4 regions of the Clostridium sp. AN503 genome follow, and region 2 is predicted to be linked to each of the others. Evidence: predicted binding sites of a transcription regulator. Region 2 holds the regulator's gene; each other region holds the start of a gene.
The links. Region 2 encodes NrdR, which represses ribonucleotide reductase genes. Its sites were predicted from a motif close to CACNANATNTNGTG; they were not measured.
Positions count from the first base shown of each region.

Region 1: the regulator NrdR is predicted to act here: its motif matches at 1,979-1,992, upstream of AB1I67_RS10960 (ribonucleoside triphosphate reductase).
Region 3: the regulator NrdR is predicted to act here: its motif matches at 1,791-1,804, upstream of nrdD (anaerobic ribonucleoside-triphosphate reductase).
Region 4: the regulator NrdR is predicted to act here: its motif matches at 1,522-1,535, upstream of nrdD (anaerobic ribonucleoside-triphosphate reductase).

Region 1 covers NZ_JBFDTP010000002.1:807,313-810,478, reverse strand. The annotation lists gene AB1I67_RS10960 (ribonucleoside triphosphate reductase) at 1-1,869, opposite strand, end outside; gene hflX (GTPase HflX) at 2,065-3,166, opposite strand, start outside.
Region 2 covers NZ_JBFDTP010000002.1:2,811,360-2,814,525, reverse strand. The annotation lists gene AB1I67_RS20340 (DUF975 family protein) at 1-504, shown strand, start outside; gene AB1I67_RS20335 (YlmC/YmxH family sporulation protein) at 611-847, shown strand; gene nrdR (transcriptional regulator NrdR) at 1,038-1,493, shown strand; gene AB1I67_RS20325 (YqeG family HAD IIIA-type phosphatase) at 1,521-2,033, shown strand; gene aroE (shikimate dehydrogenase) at 2,030-2,905, shown strand; gene AB1I67_RS20315 (shikimate kinase) at 2,905-3,166, shown strand, end outside.
Region 3 covers NZ_JBFDTP010000002.1:2,020,109-2,023,274, reverse strand. The annotation lists gene AB1I67_RS16690 (ABC transporter ATP-binding protein) at 1-609, shown strand, start outside; gene AB1I67_RS16685 (DUF6773 family protein) at 888-1,325, opposite strand; gene AB1I67_RS16680 (helix-turn-helix transcriptional regulator) at 1,330-1,524, opposite strand; gene nrdD (anaerobic ribonucleoside-triphosphate reductase) at 1,893-3,166, shown strand, end outside.
Region 4 covers NZ_JBFDTP010000001.1:205,054-208,219, reverse strand. The annotation lists gene AB1I67_RS00885 (D-alanyl-D-alanine carboxypeptidase family protein) at 1-1,357, opposite strand, end outside; gene nrdD (anaerobic ribonucleoside-triphosphate reductase) at 1,560-3,166, shown strand, end outside.

The DNA of each region.
Region 1 (3,166 bases), 2.0 Mb from region 2:
GCGGTAGTTCTCCGCAACGGTCCGCACCAGCTTTGCTGCGGCCTTCCAGTCAGGCAGCTTCTCTCCCAGGAATGCATGGAACACGGTCCCTGATGTGTACAGGGTCTGAAGCTGATCCTGGATATCCAGCGCCTCGAAAATGTCCGCGGTATAATCCACCGGCAGATGGGAGCTGTTGGTATAGTAAGGGGTGTCTCCCTTGCAGCCCGCTGTCTTGATGTCCGGGTATTTCTTCACATCATGTTTTGCCAGACGATAGGTAGTGGACTCCGCAGGGGTTGCCTCAAGGTTATATAAGTCGCCATACTGCTCCTGGTACATCACCAGACGCTCCCTCATATGGTTCAGCACATCCTTGGTAAACTGCTGGGTCTCCGGGTCCGTCATATCCTTTCCGATCCATCTGGCATTTAAGCCCACCTCATTCATACCGATCAGCCCGATGGTGGAAAAATGATTCTCAAAGCTGCCCAGATACCTCTTTGTATAGGGATACAGACCGCCGTTTAAAAGCTTCGTGATCACTTCCCGCTTCACCCTTAAGGAACGGGCCGAAATATCCATCATATTGTCCAGCTTATCGTAAAAATCCTCTTCATCCTTTGCAAGATATGCGATCCTCGGCATATTGATGGTCACAACGCCTACAGATCCGGTGCTCTCGCCGGAACCGAAGAATCCGCCGGTCTTCTTGCGCAGCTCCCGAAGGTCCAGGCGCAGACGGCAGCACATGCTGCGCACATCGCTCGGCTCCATATCGCTGTTGATATAGTTGGAAAAATACGGGGTGCCGTACTTGGAGGTCATCTCAAACAGCAGCCGGTTGTTCTCCGTGTCTGACCAGTCAAAATCCCTGGTAATGGAATAGGTAGGGATCGGATACTGGAAACCGCGGCCGTTGGCATCGCCCTCGATCATGGTCTCAATAAATGCCTTATTGACCATATCCATCTCGCGTTTGCAGTCCTTGTACTTAAAATCCATCTCCTTGCCGCCCACGATCGCCGGAAGCTCCGCCATATCATTCGGAACGGTCCAGTCCAGGGTGATGTTGGAGAACGGTGCCTGGGTCCCCCAGCGGCTTGGAGTATTGACGCCGTAAATGAAGGATTCAATACATTTCTTTACTTCCTGATAGGTTAGGTTGTCCGCTTTCACAAATGGAGCCAGATAGGTATCAAAGGAAGAGAATGCCTGGGCGCCCGCCCACTCATTCTGCATAATGCCCAGAAAGTTCACCATCTGGTTGCAGAGCACGGATAAATGCTTCGCCGGTGCAGAGGTGATCTTGCCCGGGATACCGCCCAGCCCTTCGATCAAAAGCTGCTTTAAGGACCAGCCTGCACAGTATCCGGTCAGCATGGACAGATCGTGGATATGGATATCCGCATTGCGGTGTGCCTCCGCGATCTCCTGGTCGTAGATCTCAGACAGCCAGTAGTTGGCAGTGACCGCACCGGAGTTGCTTAAGATCAGTCCCCCCACAGAATATGTAACAGTGGAATTCTCCTTGACACGCCAGTCTTCCACCTTCACGTAGCTGTTCACCACATCCTTGTAATCCAGGATGGTCGTCTTCATGTTGCGGATCTTCTCCCGCTGCTTGCGGTACAAAATATAAGCCTTCGCCACATCCGTATAACCGGTCTGCTCCAGCACATGCTCGACACTGTCCTGTATCTGCTCTACGGAAATACTGCCCTCATGCATCTTCCCCTGGAAATCAGAGGTCACACGCAGAGACAGCAGCTCCAGTATCTCGTTGTTGTAATCCTTTCCCGTAGCCTTAAATGCTTTCTTAATCGCCTCTGTGATCTTATTCAGACTAAACTCCGCAACTTCCCCGTCGCGTTTTACTACATTGATCATGAAATCCCTTTCTCCTTTCGCACCTGCCGGTTCAACCACCGAATACTCCCAAAAAATTCACCGCGATCATCGCGCTATGTTATAGATTATAGCAGAGCCAAAAAGAAAACACAATATCTAGTTTTGCTCAAAAACGCGAAACATAGATATTGTGTCTTATCACATTTTCTTATAACTGATCTGTCCAACGGGACATCACGGTTTTGTCACCAGACCGGCGAATAATTCTGCCGGAACATAGGCTTTTACGGCGATTCCGTCCGCCTCGTACTCCTCCGAGAGCAGCTCCCCATACTTCCGAATCGTCTGAATCTTTCCCGCTTCCTGGTAAGAAAAGAGACGTTCCAGATACACTTTCTGACTTCTTAAGATCTTTTCCAGGGTATCTATAAGCTCTCCTAATCCTTCCCCGGTTTTTGCAGAGATCCGCACCTGATAATCCGACTTAAGATCTCTCGGAAATTCATCATCTGTTTTTTTGTCCGTCTTATTGAAGACCGTGACGATGATCTTGTCCTCCACTTCCAGCTCACGCAGGGTTTCATACACCACATGCATCTGCATATCCATATTGGGGTTGGAGCAGTCCACTACGTGAAGGATGATATCACTGTATTTTGCTTCCTCCAGCGTGCTCTTGAACGCTTCGATCAGATGGTGGGGCAGCTTCCGGATAAATCCTACGGTATCCGTCAGAAGAATCTTCTGTCCGCTCTCCAGCTCCAGGCCGCGGGTGGTCGGGTCCAGGGTTGCGAACAGCTTATCTTCCGCCAGTATCCCTGCATCCGTCAGACGATTTAACAGTGTGGACTTCCCCGCATTAGTATAGCCCACGATCGCGGCAACAGGCGTGTGGGCCTTTTCCCGCTGTTTCCGTATCACATCCCGGTGGCGCTTCACTTCCTCCAGCTCTGCTTTCAGCTGTCCGATCCGCTCATGGATCAGACGACGGTCCATCTCCAGCTTTTTCTCACCCGGACCTCTGGTCCCGATGCCGCCGCCCAGACGGGACAGGGAGCTTCTAAGTCCCACCAGCCGGGCTGCCCGGTACTTGAGCTGGGCCAGCTCTACCTGGATCTTCCCCTCGCTGGTGGTAGCCCTTGCCGCAAAGATATCCAGGATGACCATAGTCCGGTCCATGACCTTGGTATCCAGCGCATCCTCCAGATTCCGAAGCTGGGCCGGAGAGAGTTCATCATCACAGACAACTCCGGTGGCGTTAAGCTCCCAGATACGCTCCCGAACCTCCTCGATCTTTCCCTTTCCCAGATAGGTTCCCGGATGGATCCGCTCCCGG
Region 2 (3,166 bases):
GAGGAGTGCGAGATAGGCGACCTGTTCTTTGCAGTGAAGAATCATTTCCCACGGTATCTGGGTCTTATGTCCCTTTTGACACTTTACAGTATCCTGTCCTGTCTGCCGGGACTGCTGTTGTGGATATTGTTCTCTGTCGGCAGGCATATCGGCGCAGGCTTCCTGGTGGGATATCCCCTGATGCTGGTGGTGCCGATCGCCGTCCTGTGCCGTTATGCTATGGCCCTGCCTGCATTGGTTGAAGATCCTCAGCTTCGGGTGATGGAAGCCATGCGGTTCAGCAAAGACCTGATGCAGGGGAATATCTGGCGGATGATCCGGCTGGAATTCAGCTTTTTCGGGATCTTTATATTGGGATATCTGACGTTTGGGATCGGTTATATCTGGATCGCACCCTATCTGGTCTGTACCAATATACGGTTCTATCTGACCATAAAGGACGAAAAGTATCCTCCGGTTTATCAGACGCAGGGATTGCCCGGAGTTCCGGAATATCCCATATAAAACGGAATTCAGGGTCCGGACGGACAAAACAGAAAAATACGCATAGAATACACTAAGGGAGAAATCAGGTGTAGACTATGCGTATTTTTGATTTAAAAAAAAAGAAGTGATCAATATCTGCGACTGCAAACGGCTGGGGTATGTGGGAGATGTGGAATTTGACCCGTGTACCGGATGTATCACCCATCTGATCGTACCAGGGCCAGGGTGCCTTTGCGGGATATTTGGACGGGAAAAGGAGTATGTGATCTCCTTCTGCGACGTGAAACAGATCGGGGACGATATCATCCTGGTGGAGATCAAGAAGCTCAAGGATGTGGAGAAAGCCTGTAAGTATGATTAGCCAGTTATGACCGCAGTTTATGGCGGCTGCCGCCGGCACGGCAATCCATATGATATCCCAACACGTCATCCCCGGCTGAAAAACAGCTTGCGCATATTTGGCAGGTAATGTAAAATAGACGTAATGTAAGTTGACGTAAAACATTGACGTAAAACCAAATCAAGGGGTTGAAAACCAGGAGGAAAAAAAGTTGAAATGTCCATATTGCAACGCAGCAGATACGAAGGTAATCGATTCCAGGCCGGCAGATGACAACAGCTCTATCCGGCGCCGCCGTCAGTGCGAGACCTGTGGGAAGCGCTTTACAACTTATGAAAAATTAGAGACCATGCCGCTTATGGTGATCAAGAAGGACCGTTCCAGGGAGGCTTACGACCGCTCCAAGATCGAGGCGGGGATCATCCACTCCTGCCACAAGCGTCCCGTATCCACACAGCAGATCAATTCCATGATCGACGAGATCGAGAACCAGATCTTCAATATGGAGGAGAAGGAAGTGGAGACTTCCGCCATCGGTGAGCTGGTGATGCGCAGGCTCAAGCAGATGGATGAGGTTGCTTATGTACGTTTCGCATCCGTATACCGGGAGTTCAAGGATGTGAATACGTTTATGGAAGAGCTGGGCAAGCTGCTGAAGAATAAGTGACATTTATAGAAGGAGAGACCGGCATTGATACTAGAACAATTTTACCCGAAGGAGTGGCTGGACAGTACAGATGCGATACCCTGGGAGCAGTGGCAGGAAAGGGGCATCCGCGGGGTGATCTTCGATATTGACAATACTCTGGTTCCTCACGGAGCGCCGGCGGACAAGCGGGCGCTTGTTCTGTTTGAGCGGCTTCACAGGCTGGGGATCAGGACCTGCCTTTTATCAAACAATAAGGAACCGCGGGTGGCGTCTTTTGCAGAGAAGGTAAACTCACCCTATATCCACAAGGCGGGCAAACCGGGGATCAGGAATTATCTAAAGGCCATGGAGATCATGGGGACCGACAGGGATACGACCCTGTTTGTGGGAGACCAGCTGTTCACGGATGTGTACGGCGCAAACCGGTGCGGGATCTATGGAATCCTGGTGAAACCCATTGATCCAAAGGAGGAGATCCAGATCGTTCTGAAGCGTTACCTGGAAGCTCCTGTGCTGTATCTATATAAAAAGAAACTGAGAAAAGAGACTGACCAATGAAGACAAGCGGAAAGACTATGGTATGCGGGGTGATGGGATGCCCGATCGAGCACTCCATGTCCCCGATGATGCACAACTACTATTCGGAGCAGATCGGCGTGGATATGACCTATGTGCCGTTTAAGGTACAGCCTGGACAGGTGGGCGCTGCGGTGAGAGGCGCGTATGCCTTAAACGTGACCGGCGTCAATGTGACGATCCCTCACAAGCAGGCAGTCATGGAGCATCTGTGCGGCATCGATGAGGCTGCGGAGGCGATCGGTGCGGTCAATACCCTGGTGCGGGATGAACTGGGCTATAAAGGATATAATACGGATGCAGCAGGGCTTTTCCGGGCCATGACGGAAGCTGGTATGGAGATACAGGATGAGACATGCATCCTTCTGGGAGCAGGCGGCGCTGCGAAGGCGGCAGCCTATGTACTGGCGAAGGAAGGCGCGGCCCGGGTCTATGTGCTCAACCGGAGTGTGGATAAGGCGCGTGCTCTGTCGGATGATATCAATGGGCGGTTCGGCAGGGAGCTTCTTGTGCCGCTGGCGCTTTCAGAGTGGCGTTCCATCCCGGAGAAAGACTGCCTGGCCGTACAGACCACCAGTGTGGGGATGCATCCGGATGTGGAAGCTGCGCCGGTCACAGAGCCGGAGTTTTATGAGAAGTTGGGCGCGGCGTTTGACGTGATCTATACGCCTGTGGAGACGAAGTTCATGAAGCTTGCAGCGGCTGCAGGAGCCAGGACCAGCAACGGGCTGGACATGCTTTTATATCAGGGGATTGCAGCTTATGAAATGTGGTATCCTGAGGTAAAGATACCGGAGCCTGTGATCGACGGAGCGCGGGAGCTTCTGTCCCGGTTTCTGGGAGGGGATGCGTGATGAAACAGAACGTGATCCTGATCGGTTTTATGGGGGCGGGCAAGACCCGTGTGGGCGGCGCATATGCGGCGGCAGCAGGCAGTCCTTTGCTGGATACGGACCAGATGATCGAGATAGAGGCGGGCATGTCCATTTCTGACATTTTTGCCACCCAGGGAGAACCGGCATTCCGCCGGGCAGAGACCAGGGTGCTGGAAAAGCTTTTGGCAGAGACGGACCGGTCGGTCATATCCGTGGGCGGCGGCCTGCCGCTGCTGGAGC
Region 3 (3,166 bases), 790 kb from region 2:
TGCGGCAAGACGACCATGATCAACCTGCTGATGCGCTTTTATGATGTGATGGGCGGTTCGATCCAGGTATCCGGAGAAGATATCCGTCATGTGACAAGAAAAAGCCTGAGGACCAGCTACGGCATGGTACTGCAGGAGACCTGGCTGAAATCCGGAACGATCCGTGAAAACATTGCCTATGGCCGGCCAGACGCCACAGACGAAGAGGTCATCCATGCCGCCAAAGAGGCCCATGCCCACAGCTTCATCAAAAGGATGCCCCAGGGCTACGACACTGTGATCTCAGAAGACGGAGGAAACCTGTCCCAGGGCCAGAAGCAGCTGCTGTGCATCGCCCGCGTCATGCTCTGCCTGCCGCCAATGCTGATCCTGGACGAAGCCACCTCCTCCATAGACACACGAACTGAGATCCGCATCCAAAAGGCATTTGCTGTGATGATGGAAGGGAGAACCAGCTTTATTGTGGCACATAGATTGTCGACGATCCGAGAAGCAGATGTGATACTGGTGATGAAAGACGGACACATTATAGAGCAGGGGACGCATGAAGGGTTATTAGAGAAAAAAGGATTCTACGCAAACCTGTACGAGAGCCAATTTTCGTGCTAGCTATGAGCAGTGCGGAAAGAAACAGAGTGGAACCGCCGTCCGAAAGCTTGCTTTCGAGCGGCGGTTCCACTCTGTTTCTTGACATAGGGCGACAGCCCGCGACCGACATGCAGCGAAGCGGAATGGAGGTGCACTGCGTAGTAGATCAACGCGACCAATGCGACAGCCCGCGACCGACGCATTGAACACTTGGCGAGGGTTTTTCGAGCCTGGTGTGAAAGCGCACAGAGGGCATGCAGCGAAGCGGAATGGAGGTGCACTGCGGACTAATCTGCGGACTAATCATCATACTTATCATCCATCTTTTTCTGCTGCCGATCCGCCCACTTCCGGAATCCAATCTGTGCCGCCAAAAAGCATCCAATAAAAGAAAATGCAAACCCCAGCACATTCGCCCATTCCACGTCCTTACCCCTGTTTTGCAGAACCGCCACGAACACAAATACAGAAACCGCCAGAGCGCAGACTAACGCGAGCACCAGATTCTGTTTAAACTTATTTGCAGGAACCATAACCTGCGTCACACCCAGCATCCTGCCCCGTATCAGAAGATAGACAGGGCATCCAACCAAGATCGGATATTCCGGGATACAGTCCAGGGCGCCCATCCCCAGCACAGCGGTCTTGATTATGATCGATACACAGCATCCAAACAGGACGATCCGGAACAATTCCGCGTAAATCTTTTCATAAGTACTTTTCACACGTTCATCCATATCATCATACCTCCCAAAATAAGTCATCCAATGTTTTGTCCAGAGCTTTGCAGATTGCGATGCAGAGCTTCAAAGACGGGTTATAATCGCCGGTTTCGATCATGCCGATGGTCTGCCTCGTCACCCCGACGACAGCCGCCAGGTCTCCCTGCGACATATCTTTGGCGGCACGCGCCGATTTCAATTTCAGATTTTTCATTGGTCCTGCCTCCTGATTCCACTATACCATACACATTGCAAAATGTCAAATATATATTGCATTTTGCAATGCGAACAGAAGCTGGTAAAAGATCGCCTGACCAAAGAAAATCCCAGGCTTTATCCCGGGGGAAGTACCGCTGCATACCGCTGCATCAAGAACTTTTTTATGGATTATGATATAGACAAAGAGGCAGTCACCGATTATAATAAAATCCTACAGAAAAAGAAGATCAAACTATATATAGCGCTTTGCGAAAACCTACAAACAAAATATAGTAAACAGACAAAACTGACCAGATCAGCCGGATCAAGATCCAGGTGCAGCCAGGATCTTAATCTGCTTTATTTATCATAAGGGGGATTACCATGAAAGTACAGAAACGTGACGGCCGTGTAGCGGCCTATGACGCGGAGAAGATCCGCGCCGCCATAGAAAAAGCCAATGAGACAGTGGAGGAGCAGGAGCGGGTGGACGCGGCCCTGATCGAGGACACGATCCGCTATGTGGAATCGCAGGCCACGGACGTGATGCCGGTAGAGACGATCCAGGATATGATCGAGGCGCGTCTGGTGGAGCGCAACAAGTATGCTCTCGCGAAGAAATATATGATCTACCGCTTTCAGAGGGCGCTGCTGCGTAAATCCAACACCACGGATGAGTCCATTCTCAAGCTGATCCGCAATGAGAATAAGGAGCTGGCGGAGGAGAACTCCAACAAGAACACCACGCTGGCATCTACCCAGAGGGATTACATTGCGGGAGAGGTCTCCAGGGATGTGACTAAAAGGCTGCTTTTGCCGGAGCAGATCACCATGGCCCATGAGAATGGAGTGCTGCATTTCCATGATGCCGATTATTTTATCCAGCCGATCTTTAACTGCTGTCTGATCGATATCGGGGATATGCTGGATCATGGAACCGTGATGAACGGGAAACTGATCGAGTCGCCGAAGAGCTTTCAGGTGGCCTGTATCGTCACAACGCAGATCATCGCGGCGGTTGCCAGCAACCAGTATGGAGGACAGTCCGTGGCGGTAAAGCATCTGGGAAAATATCTGCGCAGGAGCCGTGAAAAATACGACCGGGAGCTGCGCAGGGAGTTTGGCCTGGAGGCAGGCGGTGAGCAGTCCGGCAGCATTGGAGAGGCAGAGCTAAAACGTATTGTGAACATCCGCCTGCGCGACGAATTAAAGTCAGGCGTCCAGACGATCCAGTATCAGATCAACACTCTGATGACCACCAACGGTCAGGCGCCCTTTGTGACCCTGTTTATGCAGATCGAGCCGGATTACGAGTATGTAGAAGAAAACGTGATGATCATCGAGGAGATCCTGCGCCAGAGGCTGGAGGGAACGAAGAACGAGCAGGGAGTCTATGTGACCCCGGCATTCCCCAAGCTGATCTATGTGCTGGATGAATGCAACTGCCTAAAAGGCGGGGCGTACGACTATGTGACACGTCTTGCGGTACAGTGTTCGGCAAAACGGATGTACCCGGATTACATATCCGCAAAGAAGATGCGCGAGAATTACGAGGGCAACGTTTTCAGCTGTATGGGCTGCCGTTCTTTTCTGTCCCCGTGGAAGGACGAGGATGGAAACTATAAATGGGAGGGCCGGTTCAACCAGGGTGTGGTCAG
Region 4 (3,166 bases), on a different contig from region 2:
CAAGGGCTTCCGCCTCTTTCTTCCGGCTGTAACTGATCCAGGCAACACCGCCGGCTGCAAGGCCGACCAGGAGGATCACCAGCAGCGCTATAAGCACTGGGGCGAGGGACCGGCTCCCTGTATGTTTCAGCGCATCATCTGATGAACTGGGCGTTGAGTCTGGATTTGCCGTGTCCGAAGGATCCTCTGGAGGGACATCTGCCAGAGTGCCGTTCACCTGAACTCCATCCTTTGCCAGCAGATATGCTGTTCCGATGGTCCGTTCATCGTAAGTGTACTTAAGGAGCGCCACTGCGTTGTCCGGATGATGTGCAGGAAGCTCCTCCAGGGATAAGTCGGCATCTGCGAAGGAAGCGTTCTTCGGCAGGGTAAGCACCCTGCCGGGCTCGATCACAAGATCGGAGGCCTTGAACTGTCCGGTATCCAGGCTGAGTGTCTCATCACCAGTCACATAGCGGGATTCGTTGTCGGCAATATTCAGGTTCTGGAAACTGCGGAAGCCGAAGTCAAGCAGCTCCTTTCCATCCAGGAAATACTGGCGGGTCTGACCCTGCTGTCCTTTCAGGATGACGGAAATGATCTTCCGGCCATCGCTTTCCGCATAAGTCACCAGTGTATTTCCCGCTTTTAACAGATATCCGGTCTTTCCTGCCACAGCCGCCGGGAAATAGAAGGGGCTGGAGGGATCGTCCGTATAGAGGAGACGGTGCTCCGTCCGGAAGGAAACCCCGTCCGGGTTGTTGGTGGTAGGTGCGATCGTATGGGTAAGGGTGGAATTGATCTTTAAAAGCGTCTCATTTTTGTAAGCGGCCTGGGCGATCAGCGCCATGTCATAGGCGGACACATACTGGGTATCGCCGTTCAGCCCGGAAGGATTGTCAAAATGACTTTCCACGCAGCCTAACTCCTCCAGCTTCGCGTTCATCATATCCACAAATTCAGGGATGCTTCCCGCCACATGTTCGGCAAGGGCATTGGCAGCCTGGTTCACGGAGATGAGGAGCAGGGAATAGAGGCAGTCCTCCACCGACATCTGGTCTCCGGCAACAAGGCTTAACTTGTTTCCACTGTCGGATTCCACGCTCATCATGGCAGTTTCGGAGAAGGTGACAGTCTCATCTAAACTGCTGTGCTCCAGCACGATCAGAGCGGTGAGGATCTTGGTGATGCTTGCGGGCGGATAAGTCTCATGGATACCCTGGCCGAACAGGACTGCGCCTGATTCCGCATCCATGACTATACCTGCCTCGGCCTGGATCCCCGTATCCGCAGGCCAGGTGGGTTTTGCCCAGGCAGTGATTATAAAAAGCTGGCAGGCCAGCAGGATGCACAATATCTGTTTTATCTTTTGCTTCAATATTAAAACCTCCCAATCTCAGACAAAATTCACACATGTTTTATCATACCTTATATGATTTGAATATTCAAGAAAATATTATTGAAATTACCCCTTCCCTTCTTCTATGTTTTGTAGTATGATATTACAGGACACTAGATATAGATTATTTTAGTGCTTACATAGACAACATATAGTATACGCTAAAGGGAGTGGAAACAAAATGGAAGTAAAAACAAATGTTATCAAAAGAAATGGGAAAGAAGTATCCTTTGATGTATCCAAAATCGTAAACGCAATCAGGAAGGCGAATCTGAGCGTGGAGCGGATTCACCAGATGAATGAGGATCAGATAAATGCAGTGGCAGAGACGATCGCAAAAATGGTAGACGAAGCGACGCATGCAGTCAACGTGGAAGATATCCAGGATATGGTAGAGACGGGTATCATGGAGATGCGCGGTTATGAGGTGGCACAGAAGTATGTGCGTTACCGCTATAAAAGGGAATTGACCCGTAAATCCAACACTACGGATAACGGCATCCTTTCTCTGCTGGAGCATATCAATGAAGAGGTAAAGCAGGAGAATTCCAACAAGAACCCGGTGATCAATTCCACTCAGCGTGACTATATGGCAGGTGAGGTCAGCAAGGACTTAAGCCGGCGTGTGCTGCTGCCGGAGGAGATCGTCCAGGCCCACGAGGCGGGGATCATCCATTTCCATGATACGGACTATTATGCGCAGAAGGAGCACAACTGCGACCTGATCAACCTGGAGGACATGCTGCAGAACGGTACGGTCATCAGCGAGACCATGATCGAGAAGCCGCACAGCTTTTTTACCGCCTGCAATGTGACCACTCAGATTGTTGCGCAGGTAGCCAGCAACCAATATGGCGGTCAGTCCTTTACTCTTTCCCATTTGGCGCCGTTTGTGGATATCAGCAGGCAGAAGATCCGTAAGAGCGTGATCGCAGAGCGTGAGGAGTGTGGTGAGAGCCTGGATGAGGCGATTGTCAGCAAGGTGGTGGAGCGCCGCCTGAAAGAGGAGATCAGGAGCGGCATCCAGACCATACAGTACCAGCTCATCACTCTGATGACCTGTAATGGCCAGGCGCCGTTCGTTACGGTGTTTATGTATCTGGATGAAGTCCCCAAGGGACGTACCAGGGAGGATCTGGCCCTGATCATCGAGGAAGTGATGCTCCAGAGGATGCAGGGAGTGAAGAATGAGAAGGGCGTATGGATCACTCCTGCATTTCCCAAGCTGATCTATGTGCTGGATGAGGACAATATCACCGAGGACGCCCCGTACTGGTATCTGACAGAGCTGGCGGCAAAATGTACGGCAAAGCGCATGGTGCCCGATTATATTTCTGCAAAGATCATGAAGGAACTGAAGCGCGGAAATGTATATACCTGCATGGGCTGCCGTTCCTTCCTGACTGTGGAGGATTCCCAGCGGAATCCGGACGGAAGCCACAAGTTTTACGGCCGGTTCAACCAGGGAGTGGTGACCATCAACCTGGTGGATGTGGCCTGTTCCTCCGACGGGAATATGGAACGGTTCTGGGATATTCTGGATGAGCGTCTGGAGCTGTGCCACCGGGGACTCCGCTGCAGGCACGAGCGTCTGTTGGGTACGATATCGGATGTGGCGCCGATCCTCTGGCAGAATGGGGCGCTGGCGAGACTGAAAAAAGGAGAGACCATCGATAAGCTTTTGTTTAACGGTTATTCAACGATCTCTCTGGGCTATGCCGGCCTTCATGAGATGTGCATGCGGATGACCGGGAAATCCCACACCGATCCGGAAGGAAAAGAGTTTGC